Regions from separate parts of the Arthrobacter sp. 10N418 genome, predicted to be linked through region 1. Evidence: predicted binding sites of a transcription regulator. Region 1 holds the regulator's gene; the other holds the start of a gene.

Region 1 (11,212 bases):
GCAAGGCGCCCCCGACGCCTGGAACGTCCACGTGCCGGGCGGGGTCGTGGGCGTGAAGTTCTTCCTCGGCACGGAAGGGCGCGAACACGTCGAGCTCAGCGGCCCCGCCGTGATCGTCGCTAGCGGGACGCTTTCCTGACCCGCAGGATCCGGAAAGACTTCGACGTGCTCTCCCGGGTCACCGAGAAACCGCTGTCCAGTTCTGCGGCCAACCACCGCTGCAGCGAGTCCGAGCCCAGGTTCTTCTGCACCACGAGCCACGCGGATCCACCCGGAGCCAGCCGCGGCAACCACAGCCGGAGCAGGGCGTGCAGCTCGTCCTTGCCGATCCGGATGGGCGGGTTGGACCAGATGGTATCGAAACGCACGTCCGGGTCCACGGCCTCCGGCGTGCTCGCGGTGACGTTGTCCAGCCCCAGTAAGGCCGCGTTCTCGTTCGTGAGCGTCACGCACCGTTCATTGACGTCCACGGCATAGACGTGCGAATGAGGTGCCCGGAGGGCCATGGTCAGGGCAATCGGCCCCCAGCCACAGCCGATATCGAGCAGGTTTCCCTGCGGCGCCGGAGCAGGCACGTCGGCAAGCAGCACGGCCGTCCCCTTGTCGATGCCATCCGGGCTGAAGATCCCTGAGGACGTCTGCAGCCGCCGCGTCTCACCGGCAAGCTCCACAGAAAGCGGCTTACGGGTGAAGGGCCCGGCGGGCTGGGCGCTGAAATAGTGTGCAGACTCCATAATGGGCCAGATTAGTTGGCCCCCGGCCCGTATGGGAAACCGGCTGCAGCCGGCTGCGGCCGGGAATTTCCACGCGAAACGGGCACGCCTCGCCGGCGGACCCACCGGCCGGGATCACGAGAGAGGTCTGCTAGGGTTAAATCCATGTTCTTGAACTTCAAGTAGCCGGCACGGGCTTAGTCCCGTCCCGTAGCGACGCAGGTAGTCACCTTCCGCTCGGCGCGCCTCCGCAGTGATTCTTCTCACCCGGTGGCGCCCGGACCACTTGGAGTCCCGCCTTGGGACGGCGGCATCCAGCCGGCCCGTCACCGGAGCCGGCTCAGCGGTCAGGTACTACACGGCTGTTTCCCCGCAGCGAGGTGCAACGTGCCGCCTCTTCCTCCCCTTATTTAACCGCTCCGTATCGGAGCCCACCATGCCCCCGGCACGGCCGCCGCGGGCATCCCAGGAGGCCCGCATGACCCCCAGTCGTCAGCCCAGCGCGAATACCGCACCACAGAGCAGCAATGGGCACTATTCTGAAACTGCCGAACCTTTAAAGGAGACCATGACCAGTCAGCCCAACACCGGACCCGATTCAGCATCCCAGGACATGAGTCCCGCGGAAATCCAGGCTGTTATCGACCGGATCCTCTCCAAGGACACCCCTGCCGGGAAGGCAGGCCAGAGCACCGGTGCCACCGCCGGCGAGCCCAAGACAGTGCTCGGCAAGGCCCAGGCCATTTCCCGCCTGGATGAGGTCTACAGCAACTACGACGGCGACCAGCAGGATCTCGAGGAACGGCACGCCCTGCGCCGCACCGCCGGCCTGTCCACCGAACTCGAAGACGTCACCGAAGTCGAATACCGGCAGTTGCGCCTGGAGCGCGTAGTCCTGGCCGGGCTCTGGAGCGAAGGAACGCTCGCCGACGCCGAGAACTCGCTGCGTGAACTCGCGGCCCTCGCGGAAACGGCCGGCTCGGAAGTCCTTGACGGCCTGGTCCAGCGCCGGGCCAAGCCCGACCCGGGGACCTTCCTCGGCTCCGGCAAGGCACAGGAACTCAAAGCCATCGTGATGTCCACCGGCGCCGACACCGTCGTCGTCGATGCCGAACTCGCCCCGTCCCAGCGGCGTGGCCTGGAAGACATCGTCAAGGTCAAGGTCATTGACCGGACAGCCCTGATCCTGGATATCTTCGCCCAGCATGCCAAGAGCCGCGAAGGCAAGGCCCAGGTCGAACTGGCCCAGCTCGAATACCTGCTCCCTCGCCTGCGCGGCTGGGGCGAGTCGATGTCACGCCAGGCCGGTGGCCAGGTGGGCGGCGCCGGTGCAGGCATGGGCTCGCGTGGTCCCGGTGAAACCAAGATCGAACTGGACCGCCGCCGGATCCGCACCCGGATGGCCAAGCTGCGGCGTGAGATCGCCGCGATGAAACCGGCCCGCGAGACCAAACGCGCCAACCGCCGTCGGAACGCAGTTCCCTCGGTGGCGATCGCCGGATACACCAACGCGGGCAAGTCCTCGCTGCTGAACCGGCTGACCGACGCCGGCGTCCTGGTGGAGAACGCCCTGTTCGCCACCCTGGATCCGACCGTCCGCAAGGCCGAGACCGCTGACGGGCTGGGCTACACCCTTGCCGACACCGTGGGCTTCGTCCGCTCGCTGCCCACCCAGCTCGTGGAGGCCTTCCGCTCCACTCTGGAAGAGGTGGCCGATTCGGACCTGATCCTGCACGTCGTTGATGCCTCCCACCCGGATCCGGAGGGGCAGATTGCCGCGGTCCGGACAGTGTTCAGCGAAGTGGATGCGCGCAAGGTCCCGGAAATCATCGTCCTGAACAAGGCCGACGCCGCCGATCCGTTTGTACTTGAACGGCTCAAGCAGCGCGAACCGCGCCACGTGGTGGTCTCGGCGCGCACCGGTGAAGGCATTCCGGCCCTGCTCAAGGCCATCAGCGAGGGCATCCCGCGGCCCAGCGTGAAGCTTGAGCTGCTGATCCCCTACAGCCGCGGGGACTTGCTCAACAAGCTCCACGAGACCGACGCCGAGATCCTGAGCCTCGATCACGAGGAAACGGGTACCCGTGCCGTCGTGATGGTGCGCGAGGGCCTCGCCGCTGAACTGGATTCCTTCATCAGCAATGACTGAGGCGGCAGTGACAGGGACGGACGTGGACACGGCCGACGCGGCAGGGGAAGACCCTCCCGCGGAGGCCGGCAACCGCCAAGGGGCAGGAAAGCAGAAGCCGGCCGGCGAGGAGTTCGTTCTTGAACTCCTCGACCGGGCGGTGTCCGGCATGGGCGGCCAGAGCCGCGACGGCCAGCACGAGATGGCCCGGCAGGTGGCACGCGCCATCGACACCGGCGACCACCTCCTGGTCCAGGCCGGCACCGGCACCGGCAAATCCCTCGCCTACCTGATCCCGCTGATCGCCCATTCCCTGGTCAGCGACAAACCCACCCTCGTCTCCACCGCCACGCTGGCCCTGCAGACCCAGATCGTCGGCCGTGACCTGCCCCGGCTGCTCAAGACCATCACGCCCGCCCTGGACCGGCCCGTCAAGATTGCCCTCGTGAAGGGCCGCTCCAACTATGTCTGCCGGCACAAGCTCGAGGGCGGCTTCCCCTCCGAAGAGCCCTCCGAGGGCCAGCTCTTTTCCCTCGGGGAGGACACGAGCGTCCCGCACTTCGCCGCGGCCATGGGCGGGCCGTCATCGCAACTGGGCAAGGAAGTCGTCCGGCTCCGCGACTGGGCCGAAGAGACCGCCACGGGGGACCGCGACGAGCTCATGCCCGGTGTCACCGACCGGGCCTGGCGCCAGGTCTCTGTGACGTCGATGGAGTGCCTCGGGGCGCAAAAATGCCCCCTCGCGGCCGAATGCTTCAGCGAACTGGCCCGGCAGAACGCCGCGGACGCCGACGTCGTCGTCACCAACCACGCCATGCTGGCCGTCAGTGCCTTCGAGGGCCTCGCGGTCCTGCCCGAGTACGACGTCGTGGTGGTGGACGAAGCCCATGAGCTGCAAGACCGCGTGACCGGCGCCGTATCCGGCCAGCTCTCCGTGGCGATGGTCCATGTGGCCGCGTCCGGGGCCCGCAAGCACACCGGCATCACCGTGGATGCGCTCAACAATGCCGCGTCCAACCTTGAACTTGCCATTGAGGGGGTTCCGAGCGGCCTCATGCCCAACGGCCTCAACACCGAACAGCTGGACTGCGTGGACCAGCTCCGCGACGCCTGCCGCGCCGCGCTCTCCGATTCCAAGGGCGACAGCGCCACCACGGCCGACGGCGGTCGCCAGCTCGCCCGCTCCCGGCTCATGGTCATCCTGGAACTGTGCGAACGCCTCCTGGCGGCCCGCGAGAACCGTGAAGTGGTGTGGTTCTCCCGCAACAGCACCTTCGACCCGGCACAGGGCTACTCCCAGCCGGACGAAACGGCACCGGCCCTCATCAACGTGGCGCCGCTCAGCGTGGCCGGCCGGTTGCGCGAGGGCCTGTTCGCGGACCACACCGTCATACTGACCTCGGCTACCCTCGCAATCGGCTCCGCGTTCGAACCGGCTGCCGGCGGCCTGGGGCTTGTCGGCCACGGCGCGCCCAGCTGGACCGGCGTCGACGTCGGTTCGCCGTTCGAATACCCCAAGCAGGGCATCCTCTATGTTGCCAAACACCTGCCCAAACCCGGCCGGGGCACTTCCCCGGAAGCATTGGACGAACTGGAGAAGCTCATCCGGGCCTCCGGCGGCGGAGCCCTGTGCCTGTTCTCCTCCCGGCGCGCCGCGGAGGAAGCCGCAGAGGCCATGCGGCCGCGGCTGGACATGGACATCCTGTGCCAGGGCGATTCGACCATGACGGCGCTCGTGAGGCAGTTCGCCGACGAACCGGACACGTGCCTTTTTGGCACCATGTCCCTCTGGCAGGGCGTTGACGTCCCGGGTGTCTCGTGCCGTCTCGTCGTCATCGACCGGATCCCGTTCCCGCGGCCCGACGATCCGCTGATGACCGCCCGGTCCCGGGCCGTGGCCCAGGCCGGCGGCAACGGCTTCATGAGCGTTTCGGCAACCCACGCCGCGATCCGCCTTGCCCAGGGAGCCGGACGGCTGATTCGTTCGACGTCGGACAAGGGTGTCGTGGCGGTGCTGGATTCCCGGCTCTCCACTGAGCGCTACGGAGCCTTCCTCCGTGCCGCCTTGCCACCGTTCTGGCCGACCACCGACCCCGGAGTTGCCCTCGCGGCTCTGGAGCGGCTCTCGAAGGAATCCGGGCAGCCCGCTACGTAGGTCTGGCGGGAGCCCCGGCGGGGCGCAGCCGGGGGAGTGCGGCCTTCCCGCCGGGTTGCTTTCCTTCTGTCTCCGCGCACCCGCGGGATGCCGGCGCCGTCCGGGACCGGCGGGCCCGTGCTTCGCGAGTAACTGGGGAGGAACGCGAAGGGCCCCGTCCGATGTCGGACGGGGCCCTCATGCCCTGTGGCCGGTGTGCGTCAGAGCGACCGCAGCACCGAGACGACCTTGCCCATGATGACGGCGTGATCGCCAAGGATGGGCTCGTACTGGGTATTCTGCGGCAGCAGCCAGGTGTGTCCGTCCCGCTGGCGGAAGGTCTTTACTGTGGCCTCGTCATCCAGGAGTGCAGCCACGATCTCCCCGTTGACTGCGTCGCTTTGCCGCCGGACGACCACCCAGTCACCGTCGCAGATGGCGGCGTCGATCATGGAATCACCGGCGACTTTGAGCATAAAGAGTTCGCCGTGGCCCACCAGCTGACGCGGCAGCGGCATGACGTCCTCGACCACCTGGTCTGCCAGGATCGGTCCGCCGGCGGCGATGCGACCGACGAACGGCACCATCGCGGTGTCCGTGGCGCTGGCGAGCTCCGAGACGGACCGCCCTCCCGCCGCCCGCAGGCTGCTGGATTTCTCCACGCCCGAAATCCTGGTGCTTCCCTCGTCCAGGGTCAGCGGCATAAGCACCTCCATGGCCCGCGGACGTTTGGGGTCGCGGCGGAGATAGCCGAGCTTCTCGAGCTGCGAGAGCTGGTGGGTGACGCTGGAGAGGCTGGCGAGGCCCACGGTGTCGCCGATCTCGCGCATGGACGGCGGGTAGCCGTTGTCGGTCACGGACCGCTGGATGGTTTCCAGGATCTTCTTCTGCCGGACGGTAAGGCTCTTGGGGGCCCGGGCTGGCTGTGGGCCCCGCTGGGTGGCCCTGCCGCCGGTGGCTTGTGCTGCCATGTTCGCCAACGCCTTTCCAATCCGCCCGGCCGCCGTGGCTGCAGCTGCCGGGAACTTCCGGCCTGAAATGTCAGACCCTGCTGATCAACTGCAGAAGCGGTTGTTCTGTGACTCAAACGTAGGCCAGCCGCAAAGCTTTTTCAAACATTTGTTCTAGCGAGTCTCGACAACGTTCGTTAGTAAGTGCTAAAACGGAAGAAGCAAAGTTCGAATATGTGTTCGATTTGGAAATTTCCGGTCGAAGCATCAAGTTCGGTTCTATGTTCGAAGGTTCAGTCGGTTGGCGGCGAGTAGGTGGAGTACGCCGGGCGGCAACGTATGGTCCAGGAGGGCTCAGTTCATGTCAGCATCAAGCGCGTTTCACGACACTTTCAGCCGCGACGCATTCGGCCAGTACGGCCGGCCCGCAGGCACGTCGACCCGCCAGCCCACTTTGTCCAGCCAGCACGCTTCATCCGCGGAGCCTGTGCAGGCCGCCCGGGTCCGGACCAAGCAGGCCCCGCTGCGTCTGACCCGGCGTGGCAGGTTCGTCTTCTTCGGCGTGCCGCTGATCCTTCTTGCCGCGCTCATCCTGTCTTTCAGTGGCTTCCTCAACGCTCCGGCGAAGGCGGCCGAGTCGGCCTCCGAGCTTTCGCCGACGCCCAGCGTATCCGTGACTGTTCAGCCCGGGGAGTCCCTCTGGGCCATCGCGGGAGAGGTGGCCCCGGAGCGTGATCCCCGTGATGTCGTGGCCGACATCGTGCAGCTGAACAACCTGGGGGCCGCTCGAGTAATGCCGGGCCAGCAGCTCTTCGTCCCGTCCAAATAGTCACGTGGATCCATGCGCAAGCCGTGCGGAAGTCCCGTGGATCTGTGGAAAAGCCATGCCGAAGCCGCGCGCCGCAGCCGGCCGCGACGGGGCCCAGGCGTCACAGTTTCAGCGCCCGTCGCCCTCTCACTTAAACTGGTGAAGTGACTGACCAGTTAGAGCGCCTCAACCGACTGCCCCTCCGGACCAATCTGCGCGGTCTGCGCCCCTACGGCGCGCCCCAGCTGGACGTTCCCATCCTGCTCAACGTCAACGAGAACACCCATGGTGTTCCGGCCGACGTCCGCGCAGCCATCACCGAGGCCGTCACCGCAGCGGCGGTCGGACTGAACCGGTATCCGGACCGCGAGTTCACCGAGCTGCGCGAGGGGCTGGCGGAATACCTCGGCCACGGGCTGGGCGCCGAGAACATCTGGGCGGCCAACGGCTCCAACGAGGTGCTCCAGCAGATTCTCCAGGCCTTCGGCGGCCCGGGGCGCACGGCGCTCGGCTTCCCTCCCACATACTCGATGTACCCGCTCCTGGCTGCCGGCACTGACACGGAGTACATCATCGGGGTGCGCGCGGCGGACTATGGCCTCAGCGCTGAATCGGCCGCACGGCAGGTCCGTGAACTGCAGCCCAACATCGTGTTCCTGTGCTCCCCGAACAACCCCACCGGCACCGGCCTCGGCCTCGACGTCGTGGAGGCGGTCTACGCGGCAGGCGAAGCGAGCCGGACCATCGTGATTGTCGATGAGGCGTACCACGAGTTCGCCCACGACGGCACGCCCAGCGCCCTCACGCTGCTGCCCGGCCGGGAGCGGCTGATCGTCTCGCGCACCATGAGCAAGGCGTTCGCCCTCGCGGGCGCGCGGCTGGGCTACATGGCCGCAGCACCCGAGGTCACCGACGCACTGCGCCTGGTCCGGCTGCCGTATCACCTGTCCGCCATCACCCAGGCAACCGCCCTGGCTGCGCTGCGCCACCGGGAGGCGCTCATGGCCGACGTCGAGGACATCAAGCGCCAGCGGGACCGGATCGTTTCCGAACTGCAGCGGATGGGGCTCAAACCGGCAGCCTCGGATTCCAACTACGTGTTCTTTGGCGGCCTCGAGAACCCGCACCAGGTATGGCAGGGGCTCCTGGACGCCGGGGTGCTCATCCGCGACGTCGGGATCCCCGGCCACTTGCGCGTCACCGCGGGCACTGAGACGGAAACCACAGCGTTCCTCCATGCCCTCGAGCGCATCCTGACCCGCGACCCGGCGCTGCACGCCTAGACTTAAGCCGGAGCCCGTGCCCCGCCAGACTGCCCAGCACCCATGCCTTCTTCCAAAGGACACACCCACATGAGCCACACCGGATCACCCGCTGCCGAGGCCCGGACCGCACGAATGGAGCGGACCACCAGCGAGTCCTCGGTCCTGGTCGAGATTAACCTGGACGGCACCGGCGTTTCGGACATCAGCACCTCGGTTCCGTTCTATGACCACATGCTGACGGCGCTGAGCAAGCACTCCCTGATCGACATGACCGTCAAGGCCACGGGCGACACCCACATCGACGTCCACCACACGGTGGAGGACGTCGCTATCACCTTCGGCGAGGTCCTGCGCACGGCACTGGGCAACAAGGCCGGCATCCGGCGGTTCGGCGAGGCGACGGTTCCCCTCGACGAGGCCCTCGCGCGCGCCGTCGTCGACGTTTCGGGCCGTCCGTACCTGGTCCACGCGGGTGAGCCGGCCGGCCAGGAATACCACCTGATCGGCGGACACTTCACGGGCTCCCTGACACGCCACGTATTCGAGGCGATCACCCTGCACGCCGGCATCTGCCTGCACATGAACGTCACCGCAGGGCGGGACCCCCACCACATCGTGGAAGCCCAGTTCAAAGCGTTCGCCCGCGCCCTGCGCGCTGCCGTGGAGCCTGATCCCCGTGTCGAGGGCATCCCGTCCACCAAGGGTGCGCTGTGACGGGCAACGTGCTCCGCGACGGGGCCATCATCGACCCGGCCGCCGGCACCAGGCCGGTCTCCCCGGACGGCAAGCCCACCGTCACGGTGCTGGACTACGGTTCCGGCAACGTCCGCTCGGCCGTCCGCGCACTGGAACGGGCCGGAGCCCACGTGATCCTGAGCGCCAGGCCGGAGGATGTGCTCAACGCCGACGGCCTCGTGGTCCCCGGCGTCGGCGCCTTCGAAACCGTCATGCGGGAACTGAAAGCCGTTGACGCTGTCCGCATGATCGGACGCCGTGTCGCCGGCGGCCGGCCCGTACTTGCCATCTGCGTCGGCCTCCAGGTCCTGTTCGAAGCCGGTGTCGAACACGGCACCGAAGCCGAGGGCATGGGGGAGTGGCCCGGCAAGGTGGAGCTGCTGCCGGCCGGCGTCGTCCCCCACATGGGCTGGAACACGGTGTCAGTCCCCGAAGGCTCGACGCTCTTCGCGGGCGTCGAGAACGAGCGCTTTTACTTCGTGCACTCCTACGGCGTCCAACAGTGGGACTTCGACGTGATCCAGCCGCGCATGGCGGCGCCCCTCGTGACCTGGTCCGAGCACGGCGCACCGTTCATCGCGGCCGTCGAGAACGGACCGCTGTGCGCCACCCAGTTCCACCCGGAGAAGTCCGGCGACGCCGGCGCGCGTCTGCTGCGCAACTGGGTCACCAGTCTGCGCCCCAGGACTGCCGACGCCGCCTCCACCGGCCCCGGACAGGTCGCCTAGATGTGGTCCGTGATCCTGATGGGCCTTGCCGGGCTGCTGGTCGGCGGGGGACTGTCCTTCCGGCAGCAGAAGAGTCCGCGCTGGGTCCAGATCGTGTTCTACGTCCTGGCCGGAATGTCGCTGCTGGCCGCCTATCTCCTGACGCTGCCCGCCTCCTAGCGGTCCCTGCACCAGTCCCGACCACCTGCCGCCACCTGAGAAGCTGAGGATCCCACGATGACCACCGAAACCCCGCTGCCCGTGCTCGAGCTGCTGCCCGCCGTCGACGTCGTCAACGGCCAGGCCGTGCGCCTGGTGCAGGGCGAAGCCGGCAGCGAGACCAGCTACGGCACTCCGCTGGAGGCGGCGCTGAACTGGCAGCAACAGGGGGCCGAGTGGGTCCATCTGGTTGACCTCGACGCCGCTTTCGGCCGGGGCTCCAACGCCGGGCTGCTGCGCGAAGTAGTGGGCCGGCTGGACATCAAGGTGGAGCTCTCCGGCGGCCTCCGCGACGACGAATCGCTGGAGAAGGCGCTGGATCTCGGAGTCGCCCGCGTCAACCTCGGCACCGCCGCGCTGGAGAACCCGGACTGGACATCCCGCGTGATCGAACGCTTCGGCGACAAGATCGCCGTTGGCCTCGATGTCCGCGGCACGACCCTCGCAGGCCGCGGCTGGACCCGGGAAGGCGGAGACCTCTGGGAGGTGCTCGGCCGCCTCGAGGAAGCCGGCTGCGCCCGCTACGTCGTCACCGACGTCACCAAGGACGGGACCCTGCAGGGGCCCAATGTCGAGTTGCTGCGCCAGATGGTGGAGAAGACCGGCAAGCCGGTCGTTGCGTCCGGCGGCATCTCCAGCCTCGAAGACCTAAAGGTACTGCGGTCCCTGGTCCCGCTCGGCGTCGAGGGCGCGATCATCGGCAAGGCCCTCTACAACGGCAGCTTCACGCTGCCGGAGGCCCTTGACGCCGCCGGCCGCCGCTAGCAGGCCCGCAGCCATGGACCACACGCCGGCAGGAACCGACGCCTCAGGAACAGTGCGCGCAGAGCCGGGTACGGTCGGCCGTGCCGCCCCCGCACGGCATCTTCCCGGGCACATCGCTGCGGCCCTGGCGGGCGCCGGCGGCCCGGCCGACTCGGCCGGCCAGCCCTGGGCGGGACGCAGCCTGGCGGGCGACGACGCCAAGATCCACAATTTCGAGGACGACGACGGTACGGCCGACGCCGGTTATCTTGCAGCCGTTGCGGCCCTGGCTGCCGGCGGCGCGGAAGCCGGAGTGGTCGAAGCCCTGGCCGGCGCACGCGTCTTCGTGCCGATCGTGGCCCGGCTTGCCGAGGAAGGCGAAGGTGCGGCCGGGCCGCACGGGAACGATCTGCACGGGGACAAACAGGCCGATATGTCCCTCGTGACCCTCAAGGCGCCCGACGGCCGCACCGCGATGCCGGTCTTCACGTCCGCGGCGGCGCTGGAGGCCTGGCACCCCGGGGCCCGTCCGGTCGCCGTGTACGCGGCGCGAGCCGCCCTCTCGGCAGTCGCGGAAGGAGCCGAGCTGCTGGTACTGGACCCCGGCTCGGACCTCACGTTCGTGGTGCGCCGGCCGGCCGTCTGGGCGCTGGCGCAGCAGCGGCCGTGGACGCCGTCGTACGAGGACCCGGACCTCGCAGAGTCACTGGGAGCCGCAGCGGTTGGCTTTCCGGCCGTCCGTCGTGTTGAAATTCATCCAGGCGGTGGAGTTGCCTCGGCTACGGCCGACGGAAGGCAGCTGGCCGGCG
Region 2 (11,212 bases), on a different contig from region 1:
CCCCACGTGACCAGCTGGTTCAGGTAGTCCCGGTGCGTCTGGCTCGGGGATCGCCACGAGTCTTTGGCGATGGTCTTCTCATACCCTGCACACACCAGCGCGATCAGGGAGAACTCGGGCCGGGCTTCGGTTTTGGCGACATGGTCACGGAGTGGGTTCCATCCCCACCGGTCAGCCTCTTCGACCTTGGCCCCGACCATTTCGGCCGCGACCTTCCCGTCGTAGCCGCTGGCGGTTTCGGAGTGGTGGGTGATGGCGTGGACGGTGAAGTACTGCCAGCCCTTGGGTACCTGCTTCCTGGCCAGCAGGGTTTTGACGAACTCCCGGCGGACCTTGGTCGCTGATTCCATGGCCTTGTTGTTGGCGATCAGGGTTTTCCGCTCGGCCTTCTGTTCCTCGGTCATCGGGCCCTTCTGGGCCTGCGCCCCGCCGCCGTTATAGCGTTCGTACTTTGGGGTGAAGCCCAGCTCCTTCCAGTCGCTGATGACAGGCTCGGCCCTGTGCTCACCCCGGTAATTGGTGCTGATGATGTAGGCGTTGGCGTCCTCATCGATGGCCGGTTCCCCGTCCGCGCGTCTGGCCGCTGAGACGTAAAGGTTCTCCTCGTCCGCGTAGTGTCCGGCGTCTTCGACGATGGCCTTACCCTGGGCAATGAGTTCTTCGATCAGGGCGGAGAGCTTGGCCTTGGATTCCCGGTCGTCCCGAAGTTTCTGGGCGATGTGGTCAAAGTACTGCGGTTCGTCACGGATAACTGATTCGAGTTCCTCGATCGCGTCCTGGTCCCCTTCGAACTCGGTCATCACCAACGCCATGTCCAGGGTGTAGCCGCTCTCGAGGGCCTTGGTCCCGGTGGTCGATGCCTTGGCTTTGAGCGCGTTTTCGACCTTGGCCTTGGTCCTGCCGGTCTTCTTGGCGATCGCGGCCGCCGAGACGCCGATCAGGGACAGCTGGTGGTAGGCATCCGCTTCGTCCGCTTCGGTGAGTTCGGCGCGCTGGATGTTCTCCACGACCTGCGTCACGATGCGTTCCGCTTCCTCGGGTGAGTCGATGAGCAGGACCGGAATGAGGGGCCGTTCGGCTTCGACGGCCGCCCGGGTGCGGCGCTGGCCCATCAGGACGTGCACGGTGCCGTCGTCCTTACGGTGTGCGATCACCGGTTCCATCACGCCGTGTTCCTTGATGCTGGCGATGAAGTCAGCGGTCAGGGCGGCGTCCTTGCGGACGTTGATGTCCACGGTCAGGGTTGCCGGGTCGAGCATTTCAAGCGTGGGTGTTGCGTTCATGTGGTGTTGCTCCTTCTTGCCGAGAAGTGGGGTGGGTGGGGCGGCTCGTGGTGACCGGCCAGCTCCCCTTCTCCCCCCGTTGTTTTTTGGCTGCTGGCGGAGCTTGCGGAGCTGTGCCCGACGGAGGCCCGTCTACCCGTAAGGGCAAGACCCGGAAAATCTTCGAAGGAAATCAGCGACGCAGGAGCGCCGAAGAAGACTTTTCCGTGCCGCAGGCCCCGACGAAGGAGGGGCTGGACGGGGTGGATCGGGCACGTACGATCCGAAGGACAGCAGCCAAAAAACGTTGTAGACAAGACAGGTCCAGGGGGTCCGGAGCTCTGCGACGGCACCCCCTGAACCAACAGCCGGCCGCGAAGCGGACGCCCGCCAACTGGTTGAAGCGCAGCGGAAACCAGTGCGAGCCCAGCGAGCATGCACCTCCTCCCCGTCCTCCGGATCCGCCCGGGCCGGCCCGTCTGCCAGGTGTGCCGCCGGCGCCATGTGATCCGCGCGCGGCCTGGGCGCCAAACGGCGGTCCGCCGCCGGTAACCACCACCTAAGCCAGCCATCTGCGGCGGACCGCCAGCGGTGACCGGCCCTTCGGAGGCCGGCCACCGCATTGGACTTAGCTGGCGAGCAGTTCTGTCAGTTCGGCCGCGTCGGTTACCAGCGTCGCGCCGCCTTCTTTGAGGAGCCGGTGGCATCCTGCCGAGTTGGCGCTGTGGACACTGCCGGGGACGGCGGCGACGTGCCGGGCGATGGTCTCGGCGTGGTGGGCGGTGTTCAGTGCACCGGAGCGCCAGCGGGCTTCCACAACACAGGTCACCCCTGCGAGGGCCGCGATGATGCGGTTCCTTTGCAGGAACCTGTGCCTGGTCGGCGCGGTTCCCGGGGGCAGCTCGGAGAGCGTCAGGCCGTTGGCGCGGATCGCGGCGGCGAGGTCCGCGTTCCCGGACGGGTAGTCCCGGTCAAGGCCTCCGGCCAGCACCGCGATGGTCGCCGGTCCATTGCCTTGGCTTCCGGCCAGCGCGGCGCGGTGGGCGTGGGCGTCGATGCCGTAGGCAAGGCCGGAGATGACGCAGATTCCGCGCTGGGCCAGCCCATAGGCGATGTCGCCGGTGACGGCCGCGCCGTAGCTGGTGCTGTCCCGGGAGCCGGTCAGCGCCGCGCACCGGGACGGTGCCGGGATCCCCTTCCCGATGATGCCCCGGTACCAGAGGCCCCACGGGGCATCGGGAAGGTCATCCAGGCCGGTTGGCCAGTGCTCGTCGCCCGGGACCAGGAATCCGCCACCGAGTCGTTCGATGGTGGCCAGGTCTTTTTCCGGGTCCAGGTCGTGGATCCGCAGTGCCCAGCGGCTCAGGCCTTCGGCCAGCTCGTCCGCCGTGACGTCCTAGAACGGGAACGCGGGTCGGGCGCCGATGGCGATTCGAAGTGCGGCGTGTGCGCCGTGTTTGGCCACAAGGGCACGGCCCACAAGGTCGCCGGATTCAAAGAGGCGGGTAAGGGCGGCGCGTGCGGTGCGGTTTTCGTCGTTCATGTGGTGTTGCTCCTTCTTGCCGAGAAGTTGGGGTGGGTGGGGCGATGAGTAGTGACCAACAAGCTCCCCTTCTCCCCCCGTTGTTTTTTGGCTGCTGGCGGAGCTTGCGGAGCTGTGCCCGACGGAGGCCCGTCTACCCGTGAGGGCAAGGCACGGAAAATCTTCGAGAGGAAATCAGCGACGCAGGAGCGCCGAAGAAGAATTTCCGGGCCGCAGGCCCCGACGAAGGAGGGGCTAGAGGGGGTGGAGCGGGCACGTACGATCCGAAGGACAGCAGCCAAAAAACGTCGTACACACAAAAGGGCCAGGGGATCCGGAGCCCTGCGACGGTGCCCCCTGGACCCAACAGCCGGCCGCGAAGCGGACGCCCATCAACTGGTTGAAGCGCAGCGAAAACCAGTGCGAGCCCAGCGAGCATGCACTTGTCCCTGGGTAGGGTGGGGGCATGAGTGATCCGGCCCCGCGTCCCGGCCGCCCTTCCCGCGCGCTGCGGATCCTGGCTGTGGTGTTCACGGTTGCCGCAGTGGGATCGCTGGCGCTGGTGGCCGTGGACCTGATCGTTGGCCGTCCGGCAGCGGGCGATGTTTTCATCGCCGTGCTGAACAGCGTTGTTGCCGTGGTGCTATGGCACCGGTTGCCTGAAGAAGGGCGGGCGTGAGGAAGGGCCGGCACGTGCGCTTCGCACGTGGCCCGGCCCTTCCCTTGTTTTCCCTCTGCAAAGGAAATCTGTGCGGCGTCATCGCCGCGTGGTGTTCAGAAGTTGTGGTGTTCCTGGGCCCATTCGATGTCTACGGGGGCGCTCTGTTTGCCGGCGGTGAGCAGGCTCAGCTCGATGATGTCTTCGGCCAGGCTGGCGTCGGGGCCGGGCTTGTCGTCCTCGGTCAGGATGTATTCCGTTCCCATGCTCGCGCTCCCTGGTCGATGGCAGTGTTCGTGGCTTTGACTGTAACCGTGGTTTCTGCGCGTTCGCTGGGTTTGGTGGCTGCGCACGCGTCAGCGTCACGGCGGCCGGGGGAGCGAAGCGGAGGAGGCCGCCCCGTCACCGCGAAAAGGGCCGGGCCGGATCTCTTGGTGATCTCGACCCGGCCCTTGCCGGTTTAGAGGATGCGGCGCTTGTAGGAGGTTTCAGCGTGACGGGCGACCTCGGCGATGGATCCGCGGCTGATCAGTTCACTCAGCAGGACGGCCAGCCGGAAACCGGGCACGTCCGCGGCCCCGTACTTGAGGTAGCGGACGGCCTGGGTACCGTTGCCCTTGAGCCATTCCAGCCACCCCATCAGGGTCAACATCGGTGCGCGCTGACCGGCGGGGACAACTTTCATCAACTCGAACGCCAGGGCTTCGGCCCGGTCCACGCGGTCCCAGTCCGGCCGGGCGGTGAACTTCCCCAGCATCACATCAGCGAAGTTGCCGTTGTGGGTGGTGATGGTCTCGCGGAACAGGAAGTCCCGGACCATCTTGTGTTGGAAGGCGGCCGCGATCTCCCGGACCGTCTCCTGCTCGGGGTTTTCCGTGGCGTCCAGCGCGGCCGCCCATGCCGCGCATGCCGTCTCGATGTCCTCTTCGCTGCCTTCCGGCGCGTCGACCCGCAGTGCCCAGGTGCCCAGCAGGGCGGGGTTGTAGACATCGACGTCCGTGGCGGAACCGAAGTAGGTCAGGGTTGCGTTGGCCTGGCTGTCGGTGATCTGCGCCAGCGGGTTCTTCTCGTCGGTGCCGAATTCCGCCCAGTAGCCGGAGGTTACGAGCCAGACGTTGCGCACGGGCATCCGCGCGGCGGCCAGCTCGTTCACCAGCGCCGCGACGTGCACGGCGTAGGGGTAGCCGTACTCAAGGTGCTCGTCGGTGTAGACGATCACGTAGGAGGCGGTGGCCAGTTCATCGTTGGCCGCGTGGCTTGTCATCGTCTCTGCGTAGTTGCCCGGCTCGACGTGTTCCGGTGCGTCCATGCGCAGCGTTGCACCCAGCGACCCGGCACGGGCGGTGAGGACGACGAATGATTCCACGGGCTTGACTCCCAGCAGGTGCGGGACGGTGGCGAGCAGGTCAGCGGGACCGTTGAGGTTCAATTTTTCAGTCATGGTGTTGCTCCTTTTGCAGAGGATCGGGGTGGGTGGGGCGACCAATGGTGACCGGCCAGCTCCCCTTCTCCCCCCGTTGTTTTTTGGCTGCTGGCGGAGCTTGCGGAGCTGTGCCCGACGGAGACCCGTCTACCCAAAGGGCAAAGGGCGGGAAATTCCTGAAGGAAATAAGCGAGGAACGAGCGCCGGAAGGACATTTCCTGGCCTGCAGGCCCCGACGAAGGAGTGGCTGGACGGGGTGGAGCGGGCACGTACGATCCGAAGGACAGCAGCCAAAAAACGTCGTAGACACGCCAGGTCCAGGGGGCCCGGAGCTCTGCGACGGCACCCCCTGGACCCAACAGCCGGCCGCGAAGCGGACGCCCTCATGGGGTGTGAGCCCTGGCGAACCCCCCATTCCCCCCGGGCCACGGACAACCCAACGACGCAGGACAACCCCGGCCTGCCGCCGGCGACCGCCACCACGCACCCGCTCCTGGCGAAATGGCGGTCCGCCGCTGACGACCACCAGCACAAGCCGGCCACGACGGCGGACCGCCCGCGGTGACCGGCCCCGAAAGACCGGCCACCCTCGGCCCTATTCGCGGCGGTCGTGGAGCGGGACGGCTCCGTAATGTCCGGCTGCACGGCGGAACCGGGCGTCACTGCTGAAGATGAACGTTCCGCCGAACATGTACCAGGGGGCGGGTTCACCGGCCGGGGCGACAGGCTCGGCGTGAAGCACGGTCTCGCGGTGGAAGTGCTCTTTTTTGACGAGCCGGACGGCGGGCCGTTCCTTGGTGGCCTCGAAAACCGGGTCGATGCCTTCACCGATGACGGTTACTTCCATGACCCGGGCGGAGATGCCCCGGTTCGAGAAGTCTGTGCCCAGGGCGTCGCGGTAGATCAGGGCGGTGATGCCCTTGGGGGCGGTGGTGTCGTTGCTCATGTGCTGTCTCCTCTGAAGTCGTGGACCGCTGTACTGCCCGGCCCATCGCCGGGCAGTACAGCGGCTGGTAGTGCTGGTTATGCGGCGTCCCGCACGACGTAGGGCATCCGGTACCGGCTGGGAAGTTCAGCGGCCGCCTGCGGCAGGTCTGCCGGGCCTTGGGCCTGCCCGTTCTTCCAGTGGAAGAATGCTTGCTCCGTGATGGCCTCCCACAGGCGGGCTTTTGTCCGGTAGTAGGTGCACGTCACGTCACCCTCGCAGTAGGTCGCGATGCCGAACAGGTTGCCGATGCTGTCAGCGGTGCGGGTAACGGCAACCATGACGTAGGGCCACTGGCCCAGGTCCCAGCCATCACAGCCCCAGCTGGAGAGCACGGCCCAGCCGTGCTCTTCGATCAGTTCCATCCAGTCGTAGCCGCCGTTCATGTGGTAATCACCCAGCACGGTCACGCCGTCGATGGTTTCCCCGGTGTCTGCGAGAGTTACGGTCCTTTTGCTTACTGCGTTCATGGTGTTGCTCCTTCTTGCCGAGAAGTTGTGGCGGGTGGGGCGATCAATGGTGACCGGCCAGCTCCCCTTCTCCCCCCGTTGTTTTTTGGCTGCTGGCGGAGCTTGCGGAGCTGTGCCCGCGCAGGCCCGTCTACCCGAAGGGCAAGGCACGGAAAATCGTCGAAGGAAATCAGCGACGCAGGAGCGCCGAAGAAGAATTTTGCGGGCCGCAGGCCCCGGGAGGAACGACAGGGGCTAGGCGGGGTGAAGCGGGCACGTACGATCCGAAGGACAGCAGCCAAAAAACGTCGTAGACACACCAGGTTCAGGGGGTCCGGAGCTCTGCGACGGCACCCCCTGAACCCAACAGCCGGCCGCGAAGCGGACGCCCATCAACTGGTTGAAGCGCGCGGAAACCAGTCTTGGCGAGCGTAAATTGAGAGCGTCCTCCGTCATCGGCCGCTGCCCCAGTCGGCCGGTGGCGGTAGGGCCTGGAACTCCCACGCCAGTCCAGCCTGTGGCATGTTCGAAGGCGTAAGCAGCAGGATGTTTACACCCGGGTCCGCGTATTAAGCGCGGACCCTCCGCTGCGCCCCCAGCGTGTCTAGGAAACCCCTACCGCGCGGGGTGTCTAGGGTCGAGGCATGGACAGGGACGGATCAGGGGAGCTGGAAGGGCAGACGTCGATTAACGAGCTGCTCGACGAGTCCGTCGGCGTCGTCCCGGTCCAGCTGGCACTGCCGGTCCTGGTGCAGGTGAAGCCGGGCCACTTCCGGCGCGTGTTCTGATTCTGGCGCCAGACCAGGGCTGTCGGCCGGAGGGTTCGTTCAGTACCCGGGCGTGCCTACGTGCACGTGGCCAGGATGCCCGTGATCGCGTTGTGCTCGGCTTGGGTGACCCAGAGGCTGTACTTGGCTTTGACGGCCACTTGTTTGGAGACGTATTCGCAGCGGAACGCCTTGTTCGGGGGCAGCCATGTGGCGGCGTCCTTATCCCCCTTGGCGCTGTTTGCCGCACCGTCTGCTGCCATGAGATTTAGGGGGTCGTTGGCGAGTTCTTTGCGCTGGTCGTCGCTGAGTTGCTGGGCGCCTTTTTGCCAGGCGTCTGACAGCGCAACGACGTGATCAATCTGCACCGCTGAGCTGGTGTCCTGGCCGCGAACGAAGTTGATGGTCGTGCCGGTGTACTTGTCGGTCAGCGTGCCGGTGGCGACGACGCAGTTGGTGGTGCCGGGCTTGAACGTCTCGTTGGTGAGGTCCCGGGTGAGAATGTCATTGCGGGTGTCGCAGCCGTTGTGGTCCGTGTCGGACCAGGCGGGCCCGAACTCGTCGCGGCTGTAGCCGGTCTTCGCCGCCCTACCCTTGACCGGGATACTGCCCAGCACACCGATGGCCTTTTCGGCGTCACCGGCAGCACCCGGGGCCGGAGACCCGGACGCAGTGCCGGGCGCGGAATCGATGGCCTCAAGCGCCCGTGCTGCAGGGCCGCAGCCGACCAGGGATCCTGCCAGCAGCAAGGTGGTAAGGGCAGTCAGCGTCTTGGCGGCAGTACGGGTGATCTTCATGGTCCTTAAGCGTGTGTCGGAGAAGATTCACGCTACCGGCGCCCGCAGACAGACAAGGGAAAGCACCGTGATGGCGCCTGTCACACACTCCTGCCCGACGGAGGTCCAGACTCCCCCTGCGCGTGGGTGGTCCACCCGTTTTTGCGGGTGCTTGCATCGCCCGTTTTTGGCTGGCGGCTCCCCGCTGCCCCGCACACGAGTTGCCTTGGCCGCTGTCCATGATTGGGGTCAATTCGGGTTATCCACGGTCGAGCATTCTGGGGAGCCAGTGGGGAAGCTCCCCTTTCGGCAGCCGTAGCGGTGGATAACCCGGAAAAGAATTGTCCCCGGTTGTGGGCAGCGGCCCCGCCCCCGGCATCGCGGGGCGCACCTGCGGCCAGTTCAACATACTGGAACACACCCATTGTCAGCCCTGGCGCGTACACTGATTAACTCGAACATATATTCGAATAAAGGTGTGTTGTGGGCGTTATTGTTGGTCCCCGTGTGATAGATGCGGGCGTCTCCTTGTTGTCGGTGCTGGTCTCTCCGGTGCCGGTGGCGGCGGGGTTCCCGTCTCCGGCGCAGGACTATTTCGATGGCCGGATTGACCTGAACGCGCACCTGATCAAGGACATCACCAGCACCTATGTGGTGCGGGTGTCCGGGGAATCCATGGAAGGCGCCGGGATCAGCGATGGCGATGAGCTGATCGTGAACCGGGCACTGGAGCCCCACGACGGGGCTGTGGTCGTCGCTGTTTTGGACGGGGAGCTGACGATCAAGCGGCTGCGGATCACCCCGACAGGGGTGGTGCTGCAGGCGGAAAACCCGGCATACCCGGACATCAAGGTCCCGGCACTGTCGGATCTGACCATCTGGGGCGTCGCGACCAGGTGCTTGCATCATGTCTAAGCCGGCGCTGATGCGGCACATGCCGCAGATCGCGCACGTGGACGTGAACTGCTTCTACGCCTCCGCGGAGCGGGCGTTCGACCCTTCCCTGGAAGGCAAGCCCGTGATCGTGCTGTCCAACAATGACGGCTGCGCGGTCACCCGCTCCCCCGAAGCCAAAGCCCTGGGCATCGGCATGGGGGATCCTTGGTTCAAGCTCGCCCCGCGGGCGAAGGAATGGGGCCTGGTCGCACTGTCCAGCAACTACGAACTCTATGGCGACATCAGCGCCCGGGTAATGGAGCTGCTGGGCCGGTACTCGGCCTGGCTGGAGGTCTACAGCATCGACGAAGCCTTCCTCGGCGTCAAAGGCACCCCCGCCGAACTTTTGACGATGGGCCGGTCCATGAAGGCCGCGGTCCGGCGGAACGTCGGTGTGCCGGTCTGTGTAGGGATCGCGCCGACGAAGACGCTGGCTAAGCTGGCCAACAAGTGGGCGAAGAACAACAAGGCCTTCGCCGGTGTGTGCCACTGGGACTCCGTCCCCGCCCTGGAGCGGGAGGCACTGCTGGGCCGGCTGTCCGTCGAAGAAGTGTGGGGCATCGCCGGACGGCTGACCAGGCGGCTGAACGTGATGGGCATCTTCACCATCGCCGACCTGGTCCGGGCCGACCCGGTCGCAATCCGGGACAAGTTCAACGTGGTCATGATGCGCACCGTCCTGGAACTGCAGGGAACCCCCTGCATCCCTATGGAAGAGGAACGGATCGGGCGGGACCAGCTGATCTTCTCCCGCTCGTTTGCCCAACCCATCACCACCGCAGCGGGAATCCGGCAGGTGATGAGCGTGTACGGGCAGCAGGCCTCGGCGCGGCTGGCCAAGCACGGGCTGCAGGCCAAGGTCCTGACCGCGTTCGCTGGCACCTCGCATTTCAACCCGAACGACACTTCCTACCCCTCGGTGTGCGTGCCGTTGCCGATGCCCACGGCCGACCCAGTGATCCTGACCAAGGCGGGCCACGCGCTCCTGCCCCGGATTGTCGAAGGGATCCGGTATGCCCGGGCAGGGATCATGGTCACCGACCTGCGCCCCTCCGGCAACCAGGCGCCGCTGTCACTGTTCGAGAACCCTCACGAGGAACGCCACATCGGAACCCTGCTCGAAGACGTCACCCGAAGGTACGGCCGCGGGTCGATCGGCCTGGGCCACGGAGGAATCCGAGGCGGGCCGGACTGGACCATGAAACGCGACATGCTCTCCCCCAGATACACCACCCACTGGGACGAACTCCCCCTCGTCAAAGCCGCTTGAAGCGGCCGCGCTGCACCACCAGGAAGACAACAAGCACATGACCATCGCCCCTGAAGCTCCCACCCTCAGCACCCCTGTGGACGTCCGGTTCACCACCGCAGGCACTCCCCTGGCCGTCCGCTACGACGGCAAGATTTGGGCGGTAGCGGCCGAGCCGCTGCGCTGGTTCATACGGGACTCCTGGTGGGAAACCCGCCGAAACGTGCCTGTCGGCGTCGGCAACGTCGTGGACATCGAGCATTGGCGCGTCCAAGTCCGCCGCACCTCGAACTCACCGCTCCGGACCTTTGAGCTGCGCCGCGATCCCCTCTCTGAGCAGTGGCTGCTGGACGCCATCACTGACAATTGACCCCGGCCCTGCGTAGCGTAGGGCCATGGACCACGTAGCGGGGTTACCGGCTGGGCTTGCCCCGCCGGTGAAAGTCGCGCTGGCCCGCGCCATCGCCAAGATGCCACGCGGTGACGCATCGCACGAAACCCTACTGTTTGAACCCAAGTGGGACGGGTACAGATGTGTTGCAGTCAGGGATGACCACGGCGCCACACTGTGGTCCCGGCAAGGGAAGGAACTCACTGGGTACTTCCCTGAACTCTGTACAGCGGTCGCTGCGGCAGTGCCGCCGGGATGTGTGATCGACGGCGAAGCCGTGATCTGGAGCCAGGGCCGGCTGAACTTCGACGCCCTGCAGCAACGCTTGGGCGCAGGACCAAAAACCCTGCCCAGGCTGGTCATGGCAGCGCCGGCCAACTACGTAGCCTTCGACGTCCTGGCCGTGGCCGGGCATGACGCAAGGGACCTGCCCCTGAGCGGCAGGCGCGCGCTCCTGGAAGAACTCGCCGCCGGCTGGGAACCGCCGCTGTCCCTCTCCCCCACCACCACCGACCGGGCTGTTGCCGAACAGTGGCTCGAAGAGCTGCCCCATACAGGGAACGAAGGGCTGGTCATTAAAAGCCTCAACCAGCCGTACACGCCCGGCGTCCGTTCCTGGTTGAAGCTCAAGCATCGGGAAACCCTGGAGATCATCTGCGGCGCAGTGATCGGGCCGATAACTCAACCCTCCGAGGTCGTCGCCGGCCTGATCCTGGACGGCAGCCTGCGGATCGTCGGGCGGTCCACGCCACTGAAGACGAGAGAAAGCAGGGAACTGGCACAATGGCTTCAGC

What was found. Region 1 encodes LexA, which represses DNA repair genes until DNA is damaged. Its sites were predicted from a motif close to TCGAACANNTGTTCGA; they were not measured.
Region 2: AC1DCZ_RS18105 (LexA family protein) is a predicted target of LexA. The motif match lies at 8,297-8,312, and genes of this name have one in related genera.

The regions. Positions count from the first base shown of each region.
Region 1 is NZ_JBFTIK010000009.1:86,605-97,816, forward strand. Features, by position in the region: gene dapF (diaminopimelate epimerase) at 1-139, shown strand, start outside; gene AC1DCZ_RS09450 (class I SAM-dependent methyltransferase) at 120-734, opposite strand; gene hflX (GTPase HflX) at 1,282-2,862, shown strand; gene AC1DCZ_RS09460 (ATP-dependent DNA helicase) at 2,855-4,996, shown strand; gene lexA (transcriptional repressor LexA) at 5,197-5,946, opposite strand; gene AC1DCZ_RS09470 (LysM peptidoglycan-binding domain-containing protein) at 6,413-6,754, shown strand; gene AC1DCZ_RS09475 (histidinol-phosphate transaminase) at 6,898-8,016, shown strand; gene hisB (imidazoleglycerol-phosphate dehydratase HisB) at 8,086-8,712, shown strand; gene hisH (imidazole glycerol phosphate synthase subunit HisH) at 8,709-9,461, shown strand; gene AC1DCZ_RS09490 (hypothetical protein) at 9,462-9,620, shown strand; gene priA (bifunctional 1-(5-phosphoribosyl)-5-((5-phosphoribosylamino)methylideneamino)imidazole-4-carboxamide isomerase/phosphoribosylanthranilate isomerase PriA) at 9,678-10,424, shown strand; gene AC1DCZ_RS09500 (SseB family protein) at 10,438-11,212, shown strand, end outside.
Region 2 is NZ_JBFTIK010000033.1:14,928-26,139, forward strand. Features, by position in the region: gene AC1DCZ_RS18055 (ParB/RepB/Spo0J family partition protein) at 1-1,283, opposite strand, end outside; gene dprA (DNA-processing protein DprA) at 1,891-2,640, opposite strand; gene AC1DCZ_RS18065 (hypothetical protein) at 2,659-2,805, opposite strand; gene AC1DCZ_RS18070 (hypothetical protein) at 3,251-3,463, shown strand; gene AC1DCZ_RS18075 (hypothetical protein) at 3,559-3,708, opposite strand; gene AC1DCZ_RS18080 (DUF4192 family protein) at 3,903-4,883, opposite strand; gene AC1DCZ_RS18085 (hypothetical protein) at 5,461-5,811, opposite strand; gene AC1DCZ_RS18090 (hypothetical protein) at 5,889-6,320, opposite strand; gene AC1DCZ_RS18095 (hypothetical protein) at 6,944-7,087, shown strand; gene AC1DCZ_RS18100 (HNH endonuclease family protein) at 7,144-7,863, opposite strand; gene AC1DCZ_RS18105 (LexA family protein) at 8,326-8,757, shown strand; gene AC1DCZ_RS18110 (Y-family DNA polymerase) at 8,750-10,048, shown strand; gene AC1DCZ_RS18115 (hypothetical protein) at 10,086-10,397, shown strand; gene AC1DCZ_RS18120 (ATP-dependent DNA ligase) at 10,423-11,212, shown strand, end outside.